4 regions of the Peribacillus sp. NPDC097198 genome follow, and region 4 is predicted to be linked to each of the others. Evidence: riboswitches for the same ligand, from Rfam matches in the RefSeq annotation. Region 4 holds a riboswitch; each other region holds the start of a gene.
The links. A riboswitch is a leader RNA that binds a small molecule or an ion and turns the genes downstream of it on or off. The one in region 4 is predicted to bind cobalamin.
Positions count from the first base shown of each region.

Region 1 (4,267 bases), on a different contig from region 4:
AAGGATAAGAAACAAATAAATTATGAGACTTGGGAGGAAGCTCGCAGTTTAGTCAAACAACGCCGTGAAATAATAAAAGAGTATTATGACGAAAAATATGAAGAATTGAACACGACAGTGAAAAATGAAGGGGAGGGTTTAAAAGAATCAATTAAAAAGAAAGAAGAAGAAATGAAAGAGAAATATAAAGATTAATAATCAAAGGGGCTGTCTAATAGCCCTCTTTCAAGAGGATTCATGCACAAAATAAAAGGCAGAAATGTTGTTAAATCAACGTTTCCGCCTTTTATTATATATACGATTTCGGCGTAATTACCCCTTTTGAGTGTGTCTTTATTTGAATAATTGCGGATATATGGTCTTTGCAGTTAGTTCTACGGCTTCTCCGATACGCGGTCCGGGACGTGACATGACGTCTTCGCTAAGCTGATATACTTGGTCTTCCTTCACGGCGCTGACATCTTTCCAACCTTTACGGGATTTGATTTCATCCACAGCATTGTCCACATAGCCTACGGTTGTGATGATGGCATCCGGGTTGCGCTTGACGACTTCTTCATCTGCTATTTTCGCCCAGCCCTTTTGGTCGGCAAAGATATTTTCGATACCGGCAGACGCCAAGATCTCTTGCTGGAAGGTTTCAGCTCCCGCTGTATAGATTTCCGGAGAAGGGCTGATTTCGAAATATGTTTTTTCTTTAGAATCAACACTCGCCACTTTTTCTTCAACATCTTTGATTTGTTTTTTTATGTTTTTGACTAGGTCATCCCCTTGGTCCGTTACGCCCATGACTTTGGCAATTTGATCAATATCGCTATATACATCATCAAAGGTCACGGCTGATTTAATAATGAAAATGGGAATTCCCGCATCTTCAAGCGGCTTTAATGCTGCTTCATCGCCAATTGTGTAGGCAATGATGGCATCCGGTTTCAAAGAGATGATTTTTTCGGAATTGATCGTCATCGAATCAGAGACACGCTCGACATCTTTAGCTTCCTCAGGATAGTTATCGAAATCTGTCGCTCCAATCACCTTATTCCCTACACCAAGGGCATATAAAATCTCCGTATTACTGGGTTGAAGTGAAACGACCGTTTCCGGAACCTTATCAAATGTGATTTCTTTTCCACTATCATCGGTGACGGTATAGGATTTGACTTCTTCAGTTGTTGCAGGATCTTTTTTCTCTATCGATTTCTGATCATCATTCGAGGCACATCCTGTAAGGAAAAGGGCGACCATCAGAAGGGCAATCCAACTGGATCTTACTGTTCTTATCATGTTTTATTCCTCCGTTTTCTTTTTCATTGTTTTGGTTGGATAGGATTTGCTGATAAAGGGAATCTCTTCGACACCCAGTTGTTTATTGACATAGACAGCCATCACGAATAGAACATTGGCAAGCAAATGAGCATAATCAAAAAGAATCGCGGGCACATCTTTTTCCGTACTGACTTTTTGCAAGGCACGGACGGATTTCTTGGCTTCACTACGGCAAGTATGCAAAATACAGGCTGCCGTCGATCCTTGGGGTAGCACAAATGTTTCGATGCGTTCTTTCACTTCAGCGACATAATAGTCATAGATTTCACTTAGGCGGTTTAGACCGTCTTCGGTTATGGCCAATTTCCCCCGGGCAGAACCATTTAAATGATAAGCCATCGGCAACAGTTCCATTAAATCCCTGTAGACTTCAGGAATCTCTTTCGTGAACGACGCTGCCAGTCCCATTTGAGTCGTCAATGAATCGGTGCGAATTTCATAATCAACGGTTGAAACTGATTCGCGCATGAATGGGTAGCATAAAAAGCGGGCATCCTTCTTTGCCATGATTTTTCCTCCTTTTTAATAATGTGAATGACCTTCGTATTGCTTTTCGGCGCAAAAGAAAAAGCCGACCAAAGGTATTGGTCGGCAAACAATCATCTATGTATCTCGAACGGAAAAAAAGATGGAAGATTGCCGTACAATCCTCCTAACTTCCGAAGAGCAAAATACGATAAAAAAAAGGCAGGTCTCCTGGCTCGTGCATCATTTTACTCTAAGAACCTTCCCATTTGGATTGAATGAATGGTATCGTGCGTGCGGATTCATTCACAAACAGTGGCATATTTCTTATTTCATTAGCACTTACAGTTGCGGAAACAGCTTCGGTTTTACACCGAATTCCCTATTAAGCTGACAAGTCAGCACCTATTTTCTGCAAGGTTTATATTCACTTAGTACCAGTCTATCATAATTAATTACTTAAATAGTGAAAAGATTTCAAGAAATCTCTTTTATAGGGGTATTATTCTAGTAAACTCACTTTGTAAGGATAAATTGGAGGTTAATGTAAAATGGATGTCGAATAAATAAGGGTTAAGCATGAGTGATTTACATAATCATGGGAGGTAGAGAATGGTTTATAAACAAGTGAATCAGAAACTGGATATGATTTTGGAAAACATTGAAAAGGTCATTATTGGAAAAAGAGATATAGCAGAACTAAGTCTTGTGGCGCTCCTTTCTGGTGGACATGTCTTATTGGAAGATGTCCCGGGCGTGGGGAAGACCGTCTTGGTCAGGGCGCTAGCGAAGTCCATCGGGGCGGATTTCAAACGGATTCAATTCACGCCTGACTTGCTACCGTCCGATGTAACGGGGGTATCGATTTTCAATCCGAAGGAACAAGAGTTCATCTTTAGACCGGGGCCAATCATGGGCCATATCATTTTGGCCGATGAAATCAATCGGACATCACCGAAAACGCAATCCGCCCTACTTGAAGGAATGGAAGAGGCAAGCGTGACGGTGGATGGTGTGACAAGGAAACTGGAACAACCGTTTTTCGTCATGGCCACTCAAAATCCAATTGATTACGAAGGCACATACCCACTTCCAGAAGCACAGCTAGATCGTTTTTTATTGAAAATGAAGATGGGGTATCCGGAAGTGGCAGAAGAGATAGAAGTGTTGCATCGGGCCCAATATACGGCTCCGATTGAAGAATTGGAATCCGTGATTTCGTTAGAGGAACTGATAGATTTGCAGATAGAGGCAAAGGCCGTGATCGTGGATGATACGATAAAGACGTATATCGTCGAGTTAGCTAATCAATCACGTAAGCATGAAAGTGTATATCTTGGGGTGAGCCCACGTGGATCGATTGCCCTAATGAAGGCAGCCCAAGCCTATGCGCTCCTAAAGGGAAGGGATTACGTTTTACCTGATGATGTGCAGCATTTGGTACCGTTCGTTTTTACCCATCGGCTAATCCTTAATCCGGAAGCGAATTACTCGGGGGTGAATGCTGAGATGGTGATACATGAGGTAGTGGCTACGACGCAGGTACCCGTGAAGAGGGCCGTGACCTAATGAGGAATGTGCTTACCATACTGAAGAAAAACAGGAATGTCTGTGGGATCATAGTGCTTATGCTCATTTCCTTTTGTTTTGCGATGTTTCAAGGCGGGTTTATCAGTTGGTTCATTTTCTATACCTTTTTGCCGTTCGGTGCGTACTCTATGATTCTGCTGTTTTATCCACTTCAGGCTTTTGAAGTGGAGAGAAGAATTAGTAAACACGAATGCCAGGCCGGAGAGTCGGTAGATATGACATTGGTATTCTCCCGGAAAAACAGACTGCCTCTTTTATATATGGTGGTAGAAGAGGATTTGCCGATGGAACTGGAAAAGAAAACATTGGTTTTTCCAGGATTTAAACAATCCTTCCAATTGACATATACCCTGGAGAATCTGCCAAGAGGAGAACATGTCATCCAATCGGTTCGCTTCAAAATAGGGGACTTCTTTGGACTCTATGAAAAAGAAGCGACAGTGCATGCCCCTTTGAAACTCACCGTTTTCCCGGCTTATCAGGAGTTGAATTATAAACAGTTGGAGCATGTCTTCGATCAAGGACAAGTTGGTACGACGAAAAAAATACAGCGGGAACATTCGGTCGTGTCCGGAATCAGGGAGTATCAGCCGGGTGATCAATTATCCTGGATAAATTGGAAGGCAACGGCCCGAACAAGTGAAATCATGACGAAGGAATTTGAAGTGCAGAAAAACCGTGATGTATTTATTATGCTTGATGAGTACGCCTCTCCCTTCTTCGAAGAAGCTATCGTACTTGCGGCCTCTTTGGTGCATGCCTTGATAAAGAAGGGTATGGATGTTGGGTTAACCAGTACGGGATCAATGGAGGCCGTACCGGCTAAAGGAGGCAGTAAACAGAGGAGAAGACTCTTTTACCGTCTTGCAAAATCAAGGGCCACACA
Region 1 covers NZ_JBIWDO010000015.1:48,474-52,740, forward strand. The annotation lists gene ACIQXQ_RS18840 (VWA domain-containing protein) at 1-195, shown strand, start outside; gene ACIQXQ_RS18845 (ABC transporter substrate-binding protein) at 334-1,284, opposite strand; gene ACIQXQ_RS18850 (hypothetical protein) at 1,288-1,833, opposite strand; cobalamin riboswitch at 1,996-2,215, opposite strand; gene ACIQXQ_RS18855 (AAA family ATPase) at 2,404-3,360, shown strand; gene ACIQXQ_RS18860 (DUF58 domain-containing protein) at 3,360-4,267, shown strand, end outside.
Region 1: another riboswitch for cobalamin. It lies ahead of ACIQXQ_RS18850 (hypothetical protein); the one in region 4 lies ahead of ACIQXQ_RS02405 (helical backbone metal receptor).

Region 2 (4,267 bases), on a different contig from region 4:
ATTACTATTTTAGTATTTTATTATTTTTTTAATATAATCTATATTATTTGTTAAATACAGTAATGTCAATTATTTTTTGAATTTTATCAAGATTATGAATCAAACGATCTACTTGCCCAGATTATAGTGGCCATTTGCTAAGTTACACGGAACGTCCCGGATCTTACATGGCCTGTCTGCGTAAGAATATGGACTTTGATCACTCCCATCATTAGAAAAAATATTATACTTGTAAAAAGTATGGAGAGATAATACATTTATTGTAAGTAAATTAGAAAATAAAGGATGATGAGTTTTTCCAAAAAAATGATTGGGGTGGAAAGTCATGCTGGAAATGAAAACGATAAACGATGTGGTTTGCGTAAAAGGGACACCGGAAGGAAACAAATCAGGCATGAGCGTGAATGTGTTCTTAACCGATGGCATGTTAGTTGATACGGGGGCAAAAATCTTGTTGAAGGAACTTACTCCATTCTTTGAAACCGCTGATTACGATATGGTTGCGCTGACGCATTATCATGAGGACCATACGGGTGGGGCCGCATGGATACAGGAACATAGGAACGTTCCCATCTATATTCATCCGATGTCCCTCGATATTTGTGCAAAGGATGCAGAATATCCCGATTACCGTAGAGTTTTTTGGGGAGATAGGGATGCCTTCAAGGCAGAACCATTAGGAGGGGTCGTCCATTCACGCACTCAAACATGGGAGCCAATCTTTACGCCAGGGCATTCGAGGGACCATATGGTTTACCTGAACCATAGTAATGGCATGCTGTTTTCGGGTGACCTGTTTGTAACGCCGAAAACGAAGCTCGTTTTAAGGGAAGAATCTATCCCGGTCATCATGGAATCCATCAAGAAACTGCTTCAGTATGATTTTAAAGAGGTCTTTTGCTGCCATGCCGGATATGTCCCGAACGGAAAGGAAATGTTTGAAAGAAAGCTCAGTTACTTGGAAAATCTGCGCGGTGAAATTCTGCGTTTGCATGATCAAGGATTGGAAGTCCATGAAATTCAGCAAAACGTGTTGCCTAATCGGTATCCGCTTATCGAGATATCCGGTCATGAATGGGATTCGGAGCATATCATTACATCGATACTGAAAGAGAGTAGGGTGTATTCAGAGGACAGAGGATAGATAGGGCCCAAGAACAAGGCAGGAGCCTCATTGTAATCCTAGTGAAAATTTGATACAGTTAAACTGAAAAATAGTATTTCGTCTAGAAATGGGTGCAGATAAGAAAGTGTAGCTTATCTGCTTAAAAGGGAAGTCGGTTAGAATCCGACGCTGTCCCGCAACTGTAAATGAGAGCGATTCGAAGGAATGCCACTGTCTTTTTTGCAAGAAAAGATGGGAAGGTTCGAAAAGCGATGATCATGAGCCAGGAGACCTGCCCGTTTTTAGCACAACGCCAGAAACCTACGAGGATAGGGGGTGTTAAGTGCGAAAAATTAGCAAGAACATGCTTTCTTATTTTTGTAGAAAAATGGGGAATCATGGTCATTTTTGTTATGTTTCGTTTGCACTCTAACAACTTCTGAATGGGAAGTTGTTTTTTGTTTTTTACAAGTCCATATTGGACAATATTCAAAAAGAATCCTGTTAATTAGACAGGACAGCTATCATAGGGGGCCATATCATTGTTTGGTACAGTTGAGCATTTTACGGACTATTTAAAAGCGCAAATCATGCGTAACTTTTGTGTGGAAGAAATGATATCTTTAGATGATTGCCGAGCAAGCTTGATTGAGGAAATCCAGGTTCATGGCAAAAACGTAGAAGATAGGAAAGAATACGAAGCAAATCTTGAAAGAGCCTTTAGCCAAGTGAATATAGAAATATTCGGCTATCAAGAAATCAAATAAAGAGCCGCCCATAAGGGAAGCCCTTGTTTTCAATCTTTATTGATGTTCGGTTCCGTTTCATCATGAAAGTCATGGGCTTCCTCAATGTTCAAGGTGTCCGCGGCTTCATAGACGTTTCCGCCAGCAAGTCCTTCATTGATGATACGATCGATATCGAGGTATACAGAATCCTTACCGTCATACTCGGTATCCTTCAGAAATGTAATCTTTTCTTTATCCAAATGAAATCCCTCCTTGGCTTTTTAATAGTGTTAGCCAAAGAGGGATTCTTTATTCTGTTTATTCGTACACGTGATACACCATTAAATCATGGATCATGCCCTTAAGTTTTTCTTCCTCTGATTCTTCAGGCGGATTGGTTAACCACTCGATGGACCCATCTTTATGATAGAGGGCTTGGACGGCCAATTTATTGAAGTAAAAGGAAATCTTCCAGCCAGGTAAATTCTTGTGCAACGGCTTCCATTGAAAATGCGTAATCATATGTATAACCTCCATATCGCTGTTTCTCATTTCATTATAATGGAAAAAGCAGGATGGAGGTTATTTTCTTATGTGATTCGGAAAAGTTAATTCAATGAACAGGTTTTTTAAATGTAGTAGGCGGCTCGCTTCAATTTCCTCTTCATCAAATTGCATGGGTTTTGAATTGACTTCATAAATGAATAGAGCACCGGATGTATCTTCCCCGATATCAATGGAGAATTCCCCAAGAAAGCCAAACTTCCTGGAGAGGATGATTCCACATCTTTGCGCAATGTTCGCCAACTTCCTGTTTAACGGCCTCGTTTGTAGCTGCTGATAGGGAAAAAGCTTTCCCCCCCTTGGCGTATGGGTTGTGATTTCCTGGGTTTGCGACATCCTCACGCCCTTGCCGGTCACTTTATAAAACCCATTTTCATAATGAACAAGAATACGGTAATCGTATCGGTGTCCATTCAGTTTCTTTGGAATGACCGCTCGTTGGGCCAGATACCCCCTCTTTTTGAGCGACGCCTTATTGGCTTCCCAAAACGCGGAGAAATCAGGGTACAATTCCTGATGTTTCAGGCTATTGAATTGGAGGGTGCCATCAGGTTTTTCTAGCAGGGTGTAGATGCCCTTACCTTGGCTTCCTTTGCATGGTTTCAAATAAATATGTTTGTGGAAATGTAAGAAGTCCGCTAGTTGGGTAGGGTCGGATAGGTCTATGGTCGATGGAAGATGGCGGGCTAGAGATCCATCTTCCGTCAATGCTTCGTACATCAAGTACTTATCCAAAAAATGAGGGTTGAATAAAGTGATGCGATGTTCTTTAAAAAAGGAAAGGAGTTCTTGAAAACTTTCCGATGCTTCGAATCCCCTTTTGGGAATGCGATTATAAACGATATCGGGCAGTGGTAATTTTACCTCATTCCATGTGTTCGTTTGTGAAGAAAAGATGAAGCCTTTCATGTAGTTGGAAAGCAAGGATTCAACCGTGAATACATAGGCCAATATCCCATGATTCGATAAATATTGAGATAAATTCTGAAAAAGTGTCAAATTCCCCCCTATACCTGATTCCTTCTTTGGATCTAGAGAGGTCAAGATACCAACGACTAGCACCCGGTTTCCCGGAAATAAAGTAATCGGAAAAAGTGCCTGATCCTGGGTGTCCTGCTTAAAAGGGATTTCCTCATTCGCGGCTCCCGCATATAGCTGCATATCTTCCTCGTTATGGCTCCATCTCTCAGAGGGAACATCATAAAAAATGTTCATTTCTGTGTACCAATCGTTTGTGAAATCGTCTGTTCGGTAAGATAAATGGCATAATCAAGGCTGAGCTTCCTGGTTAAAAGTTCAAATTCCTTTAACTTTGGATGGGAAAAGATAGAACGGCCTGGTTTAGAATTAGCTTCGAACATCCATACTTGCCCTTTTTTATCCAATCCGAAATCGAAGCCGATTTCTCCTATGATGCCATCTAGGTGCTCCTCGATGCTTTCACTTAATATAAGAGCGGCTTCTGATAGCTTTTCCTCGATCCGTTTAGCTTCTTCGTCATCTCCGTATAGTTCGGCAACCGTCTTGATGACCCCGCCGCTTTTAATATGGGTCGTCACACTGCCAGCCCCGGAAACTTTTGCGGCGATGGCCGTCACTTGCCAAACCCCATTGCTGTCCTTGTTCGTATGGACCCTGAAATCCACTGGCCGCTTTGAAGAGCGGATTAACGGGATGCCTTGTTGAACGATCAGGTTCTCAAGCGGTCGATTATGAAATACATGTTTGAGGATGGATTCGAGTGTGGAGAACTTTTGTAATTTGTTTTCCTGTTCCTCATTTTTATACCGGCAATAGTAGACATTTTCATGCTTATCATACAGAATTTGATGAATGCCGAGGCCAAGGCTACCATGAATGGGTTTGATAT
Region 2 covers NZ_JBIWDO010000002.1:232,661-236,927, forward strand. The annotation lists gene ACIQXQ_RS04160 (MBL fold metallo-hydrolase) at 326-1,144, shown strand; cobalamin riboswitch at 1,218-1,419, shown strand; gene ACIQXQ_RS04165 (hypothetical protein) at 1,648-1,872, shown strand; gene ACIQXQ_RS04170 (hypothetical protein) at 1,902-2,093, opposite strand; gene ACIQXQ_RS04175 (YheE family protein) at 2,152-2,355, opposite strand; gene ACIQXQ_RS04180 (YheC/YheD family endospore coat-associated protein) at 2,416-3,558, opposite strand; gene ACIQXQ_RS04185 (YheC/YheD family endospore coat-associated protein) at 3,609-4,267, opposite strand, start outside.
Region 2: another riboswitch for cobalamin. It lies ahead of ACIQXQ_RS04165 (hypothetical protein); the one in region 4 lies ahead of ACIQXQ_RS02405 (helical backbone metal receptor).

Region 3 (4,267 bases), on a different contig from region 4:
AACCAGGCTCGGCAAATCACTTATCGGATAAAAGGCCAGGTGTTTTTTGCATCGGTCCAAGACTTCATTTCGAAGTTTGATACGAAGGAAAAAGCAGATTCCATCATCATTGATTTTTCCAATTCGAAAATATGGGATGCCTCGGCTGTAGGCGCCGTCGAGAAAGTCATCTTAAAATACAGAGTACAGGGGAAAACGGTTCAAGTGCTCGGACTTGATCAGGAAAGTTCTCAGCTGCTAAAGAACCTCGCCTCATATGAAAAGTAAAAGGATGCATGGCTTCCCTGCATAAATTCTTGATGAACCGCCAAACTAGAGTGAATGATACTCTGGATTGGAGGGAAAACCATGTCATCCGAACAGGATTATACTGCAGCAGATTTATCACCTGACCTTCTCAATGAGTTAAAACTCTTTGAAGGCAAAATACGTGAGGAATCCAACAAAGAGCTTATCGTGATTGCGTATGAAAAAGAGAATGAAGCGTTGAATTGAAAAAAGGACTCGAAGCCACTTTCAAAGTGGCTTCGAGTCCTTTTTTTATTACTTAGCGAAGATGTCGGTTAAAACTGGTACAATTTGTTTTTTACGTGACACGACGCCTTCCAATACAGCAATGTTCTTATTCAATGTTACGTTATACGCTTTCTCCACTGCATCCGCTGATGCTCCTAGAGCCAAGGCAACGGAATCATTCGTTAAGATATCCGTTACGACGAATAAGAATAAATCCAATTCTTTCGCGGCAATAACTGCATGAATCGCTGCTTCAATTTCTGATTGCTTTGCAAGCACTTCATTCGGGTCAACAGCATTCACTTGAGCAATCTCAACTTTTGCCGTTCCCATTGAAAATTCTTTTGCATCAAGTGTGATGAGCTGATCGATGGTTTTGTCACTCAGGTCAGCACCCGCTTTTAGCATCTCCAAGCCATATGTTTCAGCATTCACGCCAGCAATTTCCGCTAACTCCATAGCAGCTGCGACGTCTTGCTCCGTGCAAGTAGGCGATTTGAATAATAAAGAGTCGGAAATGATGGCTGAAAGCATAAGTCCTGCAATGGCTTTAGGCACTTCAATTCCGTTTTCTTTATAAATCTTATTTAAAATAGTAGCCGTGCAGCCAACTGGTTCTGCGCGGTAATATAAAGGATCACTTGTTTCGAAATTAGCGATACGATGATGGTCGATGACTTCCAATACGCGTACCTGGTCAATGTCTTCGGCACTCTGCTGACGTTCGTTGTGATCGACTAAAATCACGCCATCCGCTTCCCCAGCCACTTTTTCAACAAGGCGGGGTGCTTCGAATTTAAATTGGTCCAACGCATATTGTGTTTCACCATTCACTTCACCAAGACGAACAGGTTCAGCTTGGATGCCCAGCTGCTTTTTTAGGTCAGCATAAGCGATTGCTGAACAGATAGTGTCGGTATCCGGATTCTTATGTCCAAAAACTAATATTTTTTCCACGATTTTTTCTCCTTTTTCCTAAATGATTTGGCAGGGATTTTTCTTTTCATAACCAGAATCCCTAGTTTTGCTATGCAATTTATTTTAACACAAAAACCCTGACATTCCGCGATGGAATTTTGTATTCCTCCCTATATTCTTTCATCATCCTCTTCCTTTATCCGACCTTGTCAATAGATATGAATCAGTTTTTCACAAATATATATGTTGAATTATCAGCATGGATGGCTTACGATAATATAAGCATACATACTAGATATTGACTTTTCCAACAACATAAATAACTATATATAGAATTATTAACCAAGGTGCCAGAGATGGCTGAAAAGGGAATCCGGTGTGAACCCGGAACTGTCCCCGCAACTGTAAATGTGACGAAATGAGAAAACCACTGTATAGCTCTCTATACGGGAAGGACTCAAAGTAGGATGATCATGAGTCAGGAGACCTGCCTGGTTTTTTCAAGTTTCTTATTCTTCGGGGATTGAGATGATGAAACGATAGTGTAACGGCTATTTTTTCATGGCTCTTTTATCCTATCGTTTGATCCGCTCAATTTATTGGGCGGTTTTTTTTATTCGCGTACATTTAAGAGGAGGAACATTTATGACTCAAACATATAACCCTACCATAAAAAATGACACAGAAACAAATTCAACCCAGCTGGACATGTTATCCAAGGATTTCGAAGGCCGTCTTGATATGGAAAAGTTCAAAAAGCGTTTTACTAAATGGCTCGATCGAAAAGGTGATGCTTCAGAAGAACAAACATCGAAAAAGTTGATCCAGCTTGCACTTGAAAGTGTCGATATCGATGCCCCAGACTGGACATTCGTCGCCGCAAGGGAACTATTGAATACCATGTATCGTGATGCCCAAAAGAACCGGGGCTATGAAGGCCGGAACTATGGACCTTTCTATGAATTGATTCAAGAACTCTCTCAGCAGCATGAAGGCCAACGTTACCCTGTTTATAAAGCAGAGCTTCTCGACTCCTACACAAAAACGGAAATCGAAGAATTGGGTTCGGTCATCGATCCGGAAAAAGATAAACTATTTTCATATATCGGAATCTATCTTTTGAATGATCGCTACTTAGCCCGTCCAAAAAAAGACAAGGTCTATGAACTTCCCCAGGAGCGCTTCATGATCATTGCCATGGAAATCATGAGACTGGAAAAAACGGAACACCGACTGCAGCTTGTCAAAGAAGCCTACTGGGCAATGTCGAACCTATATATGACGGTAGCGACCCCTACCCTCTCAAATGCCGGCAAGACACACGGGCAATTGAGCTCATGCTTCATCGATGCAATCGAGGATTCCATCGACGGAATTTATCAATCAAACTATGATGCCGCAAAAGTTTCCAAGTTCGGGGGCGGCGTTGGTCTATATGTCGGGAAAATCCGTTCGCTTGGTTCTGATATCCGCGGTTTTTCCGGTAACAGTTCAGGCACGACTCCCTGGATTCGCCTCTTTAACCAAACGGCCGTCAGCGTCGATCAATTGGGGCAACGTAAAGGCGCAATCGCCATCTATCTGGATGCGTGGCATAAGGACATCATGAGCTTCCTTGACTTGAAGACGCAAAACGGCGACGACCGCTTAAAGGCGCATGACATCTTCACGGGCGTCTGCATCCCCGATTTATTCATGGAAGCCGTGCGCGACCGGAAAGATTGGTATCTCTTCGACCCGCATACCGTGAAGCAAACCCTTGGGTTCTCCCTCGAAGATTTTTATGACGAGAAAAAAGGGGAAGGCAGTTTCAGGGACCATTACGCCCTTGCTGTAGAGGCGGCGGAGAATGGCATACTTCCAGGCTATAGTTTCGAGAAAATCAAAGCGATGGACATTATGAAAGGCATCATGATTTCACAATTAGAAGAAGGCGTACCCTATATGTTCTACCGGGACGAAGTGAACAGAAAGAACCCGAACAAGCATAAAGGGATGATCTATTGTTCTAACCTTTGTACGGAAATCGCCCAGAACTTAAGCCCTTCAACGATCACCGACGAATATGAAACGGAAGATGGCGATGTCGTCGTAGTTCGCAAAAGCGGGGATTTCGTTGTCTGTAACCTTTCTTCCATCAACCTGCCTCGCGCGGTGAAGAGCGATGTATTGGAGAGACTGATCCCGATTCAGATCCGCATGCTCGATAACGTCATTGACGTGAATACCTTACCGGTCAAGCAAGCTTCCATTTCGAATAAGCGCTACCGCTCCATCGGCTTAGGAACTTTCGGGTGGCATCATTTACTGGCGACGCAAAATATCTACTGGGAGTCCGATGAAGCCGTTAAGTACGCCGATACCTTATATGAGAAAATCGCTTATTTAACCATTAAAGCATCCAATGAATTGGCCAAGGAAAAAGGAACCTACCCATACTTCGAAGGGTCCGATTGGCAAACGGGGGAGTATTTCGACCTTCGTGACTATAGAGATCCAAAATGGTTGGAATTAAAAGAAGAAGTAAAGCAGTATGGTACACGAAACGGCTATTTAATGGCAATCGCCCCCAATTCATCGACTGCCAAAATCGGTCATTCCACGGATGGCATCGACCCGTTATATGAAATCGAGTTTTATGAAGAAAAGAAAAACTTCAAATTTAAAGTGACAGCGCCTGGATTGACGCCCACTACGTATGAATACTATAAAAAAACGCGCTTCCATTTGGACCAAAAGGAAAGCATCAGACAAAATGCAGCACGTCAACGTCATATCGACCAAGCCATCAGCTTCAACCTGTATGTACAAAACACGATCAAGGCTAAAGTGT
Region 3 covers NZ_JBIWDO010000002.1:169,522-173,788, reverse strand. The annotation lists gene ACIQXQ_RS03865 (SulP family inorganic anion transporter) at 1-267, shown strand, start outside; gene ACIQXQ_RS03860 (hypothetical protein) at 349-495, shown strand; gene ACIQXQ_RS03855 (manganese-dependent inorganic pyrophosphatase) at 544-1,473, opposite strand; cobalamin riboswitch at 1,762-1,943, shown strand; gene ACIQXQ_RS03850 (ribonucleoside-diphosphate reductase subunit alpha) at 2,080-4,267, shown strand, end outside.
Region 3: another riboswitch for cobalamin. It lies ahead of ACIQXQ_RS03850 (ribonucleoside-diphosphate reductase subunit alpha); the one in region 4 lies ahead of ACIQXQ_RS02405 (helical backbone metal receptor).

Region 4 (4,267 bases):
CGGCAACGGCAGCCCCTGTCAGTATCGAGCCGGCGATCAGAATCAGCATCTTCCTCCGCTGAACATTCACGCCTAGGTGCCTCGCACGGTCTTCCCCAAATGTCATGGCATTCAATTCGTGGGTATTCATCATCAAAACGAGAGAACCAAGGAGGAAAAATGGCAAAATGATCGTGACATGACTCCAACCACGCATCGAGACACTTCCCATCAGCCAGCTGATGATTTGCCTTAACTCCTCACCCGTCAATGCAATCATCAATGAGATGAAAGCACTTAAAAACGAGCTGAAAATGATACCGGTTAAAATAATCGTTTCTACCTTCATGGAACGATCCATTTTTCTTGCAAAGGTCAATACGCAAAAAATCGTCAACAATGAAAAAAGAATGCTTAATGTAGGCAGTGTATATAGGCCAAAAAACGGCAGTGACAAATTCAAAAACAACGTTAATACTGCACCAAGCGAAGCCCCTGAGGATATTCCCAGGGTATAGGGGTCAGCTAGGGGATTCCTGAGCAATCCCTGAAATGCTGCCCCTGCTATTGCAAGGGATGCCCCAACCAAACCTGCAAGCACGACCCTCGGCAGGCGGATGTTCATCACGATATTCGTCAGTGTCCCATCCGGTTCCATGGCCAGGGGCAAATGAAGGACTTCCTTGCCAATGATTTGCAAAAGCACTGGTATCGGAACGGAAACCGATCCTAAGGAAATACCGATCAATATCGAAATAACCAAAAATGATAGGGCAAATACATAGGCCAATGCCCGTTTAGTTTTTAAATACGTTCGGATAGACTGATTTGGCAAGTTCCTCTACTCCCTCTATAAGCCTAGGACCGGAACGAGTGACAATATCTGAATGGACATCGAAAACCTCACCATTCTTAACTGCCTGAATGTCGGCCCATCCATTTCTTCCCGTTACCTCTTTGACTGGATCTCCTGTGTAGTAACCATAGGTTGTAATGATGACATCCGGGTTGGCCGCTATCATCGACTCTTCATCGAGTTTTACCCAGCCATCCAATTCACCTGCGACATTATCCGCTGAAATGATGTCCAGCATTTCATCCATGAAAGTATTTTTTCCCGTTGTATAGATTTCAGGTGACGGTGAAACCTCTACAAAAACACTTTTTCTATCCTCACTCTTGATTGCCTTAGCCTTTTCTTTGATCTTTTCCAGCTTGGTCTGCATCGTCTTGACGATTTCCTTTGCCTTATCCAGTTCCCCTATTGCCGTTCCAATCATCTCGATAGACGTATACACTTCTTTAAAGCTTTTAGCATCATTCACGATTATAACTGGAATACCCGCATCCTTAAGCTGTTGGATTCCTTCTTTGGAATTATGGGCACTCTCATGAGCAAGAACGATATCAGGCTGCAAGGCTAAAATCATCTCTGTATCTATTTCCATTCCACCTATCTTCTGAATATCTTTCGTTTCTTCCGGGTAATTGTCATTTTCAGACACTCCAATCACTTTCTCACCCGAACCTAGCGCAAAGACCGCTTCTGTATTACTTGGGATTAATGAAACAATTTTTTCTGGTTTCTGCTCGATGGTGACTTTGTTACCCACTGCATCTTGTAACGAAAGCGGGAAGCCCTGGTTAACAGCTTGTTTTGTCGACTGGTTTTCTCCTGTTCCATCCTGGGAGGCATCGCTACAGCCAACCAGTATACCGACCATCAATCCCATCACAAGCATGAAACTATATATCTTCCTCATCTTAAAACCTCCATCATTTTTGAGTTCATTTCTGGACCTTCACACATGTGTTGCGAATATCAAAAGACATACAAAAAAGCATCCCCCATCAAAACGGAGGATGCATGTATGGCAACGGAACAAAAAAGGGACATAGCTCTGCCACACACCTCCCCATCCGCGTGGTTACCGGTGTACAATTTTGGCAGGTCTCCTGGCTCATGGTCATTGCTAACGGCACCTTCCCATATTATTCATACAGTGGTATACATCCGTTAACTCCCATTTACAGTGGCGCGACCGCGTTGGCATTTCACCAACTTCCCTTTCAAGTCCTTACAGACACCAAATTGTTCATATGTATATAATTTCACTGCCTTTCATTATACACCATTTAGGAAATCGTATTATATGATATTTCAGATTACTTTAAATTAAGATTTGGAACGCAAAAAGGCAACCATCACATGGCTGCCTTCTATAGCTTTAGATGTCACTATTAAAACGGCATGTACTTTGATCACGTAAAAGACCTAGATCTTTCGGCACCATCGTTTCAATCAAAAAGTCATCCTCTTCCTCATAAATGATTTTCTTCATTTCGATTCCGAAGTACTCTTTCATCCGGGCTTCCGTCATCACTTCGCGGACTTCGCCATACACCACACGCTTTTCCTTGGCAGTCATTAAAACATGGTCAGCCAAGTAGAATGCGTGGTTCGGATAATGCGTGTTTATGATACAAGAAATGTTCTTCTCTTTCGATAACCGCTTAAGTGTCTGTAAAATCACGATTTGCTTTTGAATATCAAGATGCGATTCCGGCTCATCAAGAATCAATACATCCGGATCCGATACAAGCGTCCGGGCAATCAAGGCCAGCTGCAATTCCCCACCACTGACGGAATTACAGGACTTTTTGGCAAGGTGCGCAATGCCAACCATTTCAAGAGCAGCGATGGCAGCCTCCCGGTCCTTTGCAGAAGGCTGGGACAGCGTACTGATATAAGGCGCCCTTCCCATAATGACAAGCTCTTCCAAAGTAAATCCGAAAACCATTTTATGTGCCTGAGGAACATAACCGATTCGTTTCCAGATCGTTTTGCGTGATAGCGCAGTAAGCGGCTTTCCGTCGATGAGCGTTTGACCCTTTTTCCAATCAAGAAGGCCGGTGATACACTTCAGCATCGTGGTTTTACCGGCACCGTTCGGGCCAAGGATCGCCATGATCTCTCCGTCATTCAACGAAAAGTCAATGTCGGTCTGGTAAAGAAAAGGAGCTTTCTCTCTTTTTTTAGCATAGAAAAAATTCCCTCCCTGCACCTCGATTTTCATGACCACCCACCTCCTGTCTTTCTAAGTAGAATCGCAAAGAATGGTGCGCCGATAATGGCTGTCAATATCGATAGCGGAATTTCCGTAGCGGTTACAGAACGTGCCAGGTTATCGATCAGGAGTAAATAGGCGCCACCAATCGATAGGGATACCGGCAGGACAAGTTGATTGTTGTTCCCGACGAGCATTCTTGCCACATGAGGGATAATCAGTCCTACCCAGCCGATGATACCGGCTATCGCTACAGATGAAGCCGTAATTAACGTCGCACCAAGAATGACCGTCCACTTCAATCTAGTGACCGGGATACCTAGCGATTTTGCTTCATCCTCAGGTAAGGTCAGTAAATTGATTCTCCAGCGTAGTGAATATAAAATCAAGATGCCGACAAGGATGATTGGTCCACCCACATATAAATCCTTGTATGTGGCCGTTCCAAGGCTTCCCATTAACCAGTATGTGATGGCTGGCAGCTTTTCCTCAGGGTCGGCGACAAACTTAATTAACGAGATCAACGCTTGGAAAAGGGCGGAGGTGACAACCCCAGCCAAAACAAGCATGAAGACCGGTGAATCTTTTTTGCCGCTGATTATGAACGTGAAAACGATGGCGGCTAAACCACAGCCAAGTGCCAAGACTTGAGATGCAAAACCATGTCCCAATAATAAAATCCCAAGGGAAGCACCGAACCCAGCACCTGCAGACACTCCTAGGATATCGGGACTGACCAAGGGGTTGCCGAACATCCCTTGGAAAGAGGCGCCTGCAATCGATAGGCCCGCACCGATTAACAAGGCCAGTAAAATTCGTGGCAGACGTATTTGAAGGACCACTGTTTCTTCCATCTGTGTCCATGTTGGCTCGATTGGAAACACAGTTGAAAGCAATATTTTAATTTGAGTCCCTAAGTCCATTCCAAAGCGTCCGATGCTCAATGATAGGAGAACCATCGCAATGGGCAATATCCAGAAGAGGACCGTTTTCCATTTTTTCATTTTTATTCCCTACTTTACTGTTTTGCGGCTTCGGAAGATGGGTGAAGAATGTTCTCTACTTGTTCTTCCGTTACATCATAATCATAGAACTCTGAGTAGTAATCCGTGATTTCATCCTTCATATCATAATCAAATAGCTCGGGATGATTTTTCTGAGCCATCCATTTTAACATAAGAGGTGCATCACCGCTTGGTGGGAACCATCTATAGATGCCC
Region 4 covers NZ_JBIWDO010000001.1:499,944-504,210, forward strand. The annotation lists gene ACIQXQ_RS02400 (FecCD family ABC transporter permease) at 1-814, opposite strand, end outside; gene ACIQXQ_RS02405 (helical backbone metal receptor) at 777-1,742, opposite strand; cobalamin riboswitch at 1,909-2,086, opposite strand; gene ACIQXQ_RS02410 (ABC transporter ATP-binding protein) at 2,208-3,056, opposite strand; gene ACIQXQ_RS02415 (FecCD family ABC transporter permease) at 3,053-4,051, opposite strand; gene ACIQXQ_RS02420 (ABC transporter substrate-binding protein) at 4,066-4,267, opposite strand, start outside.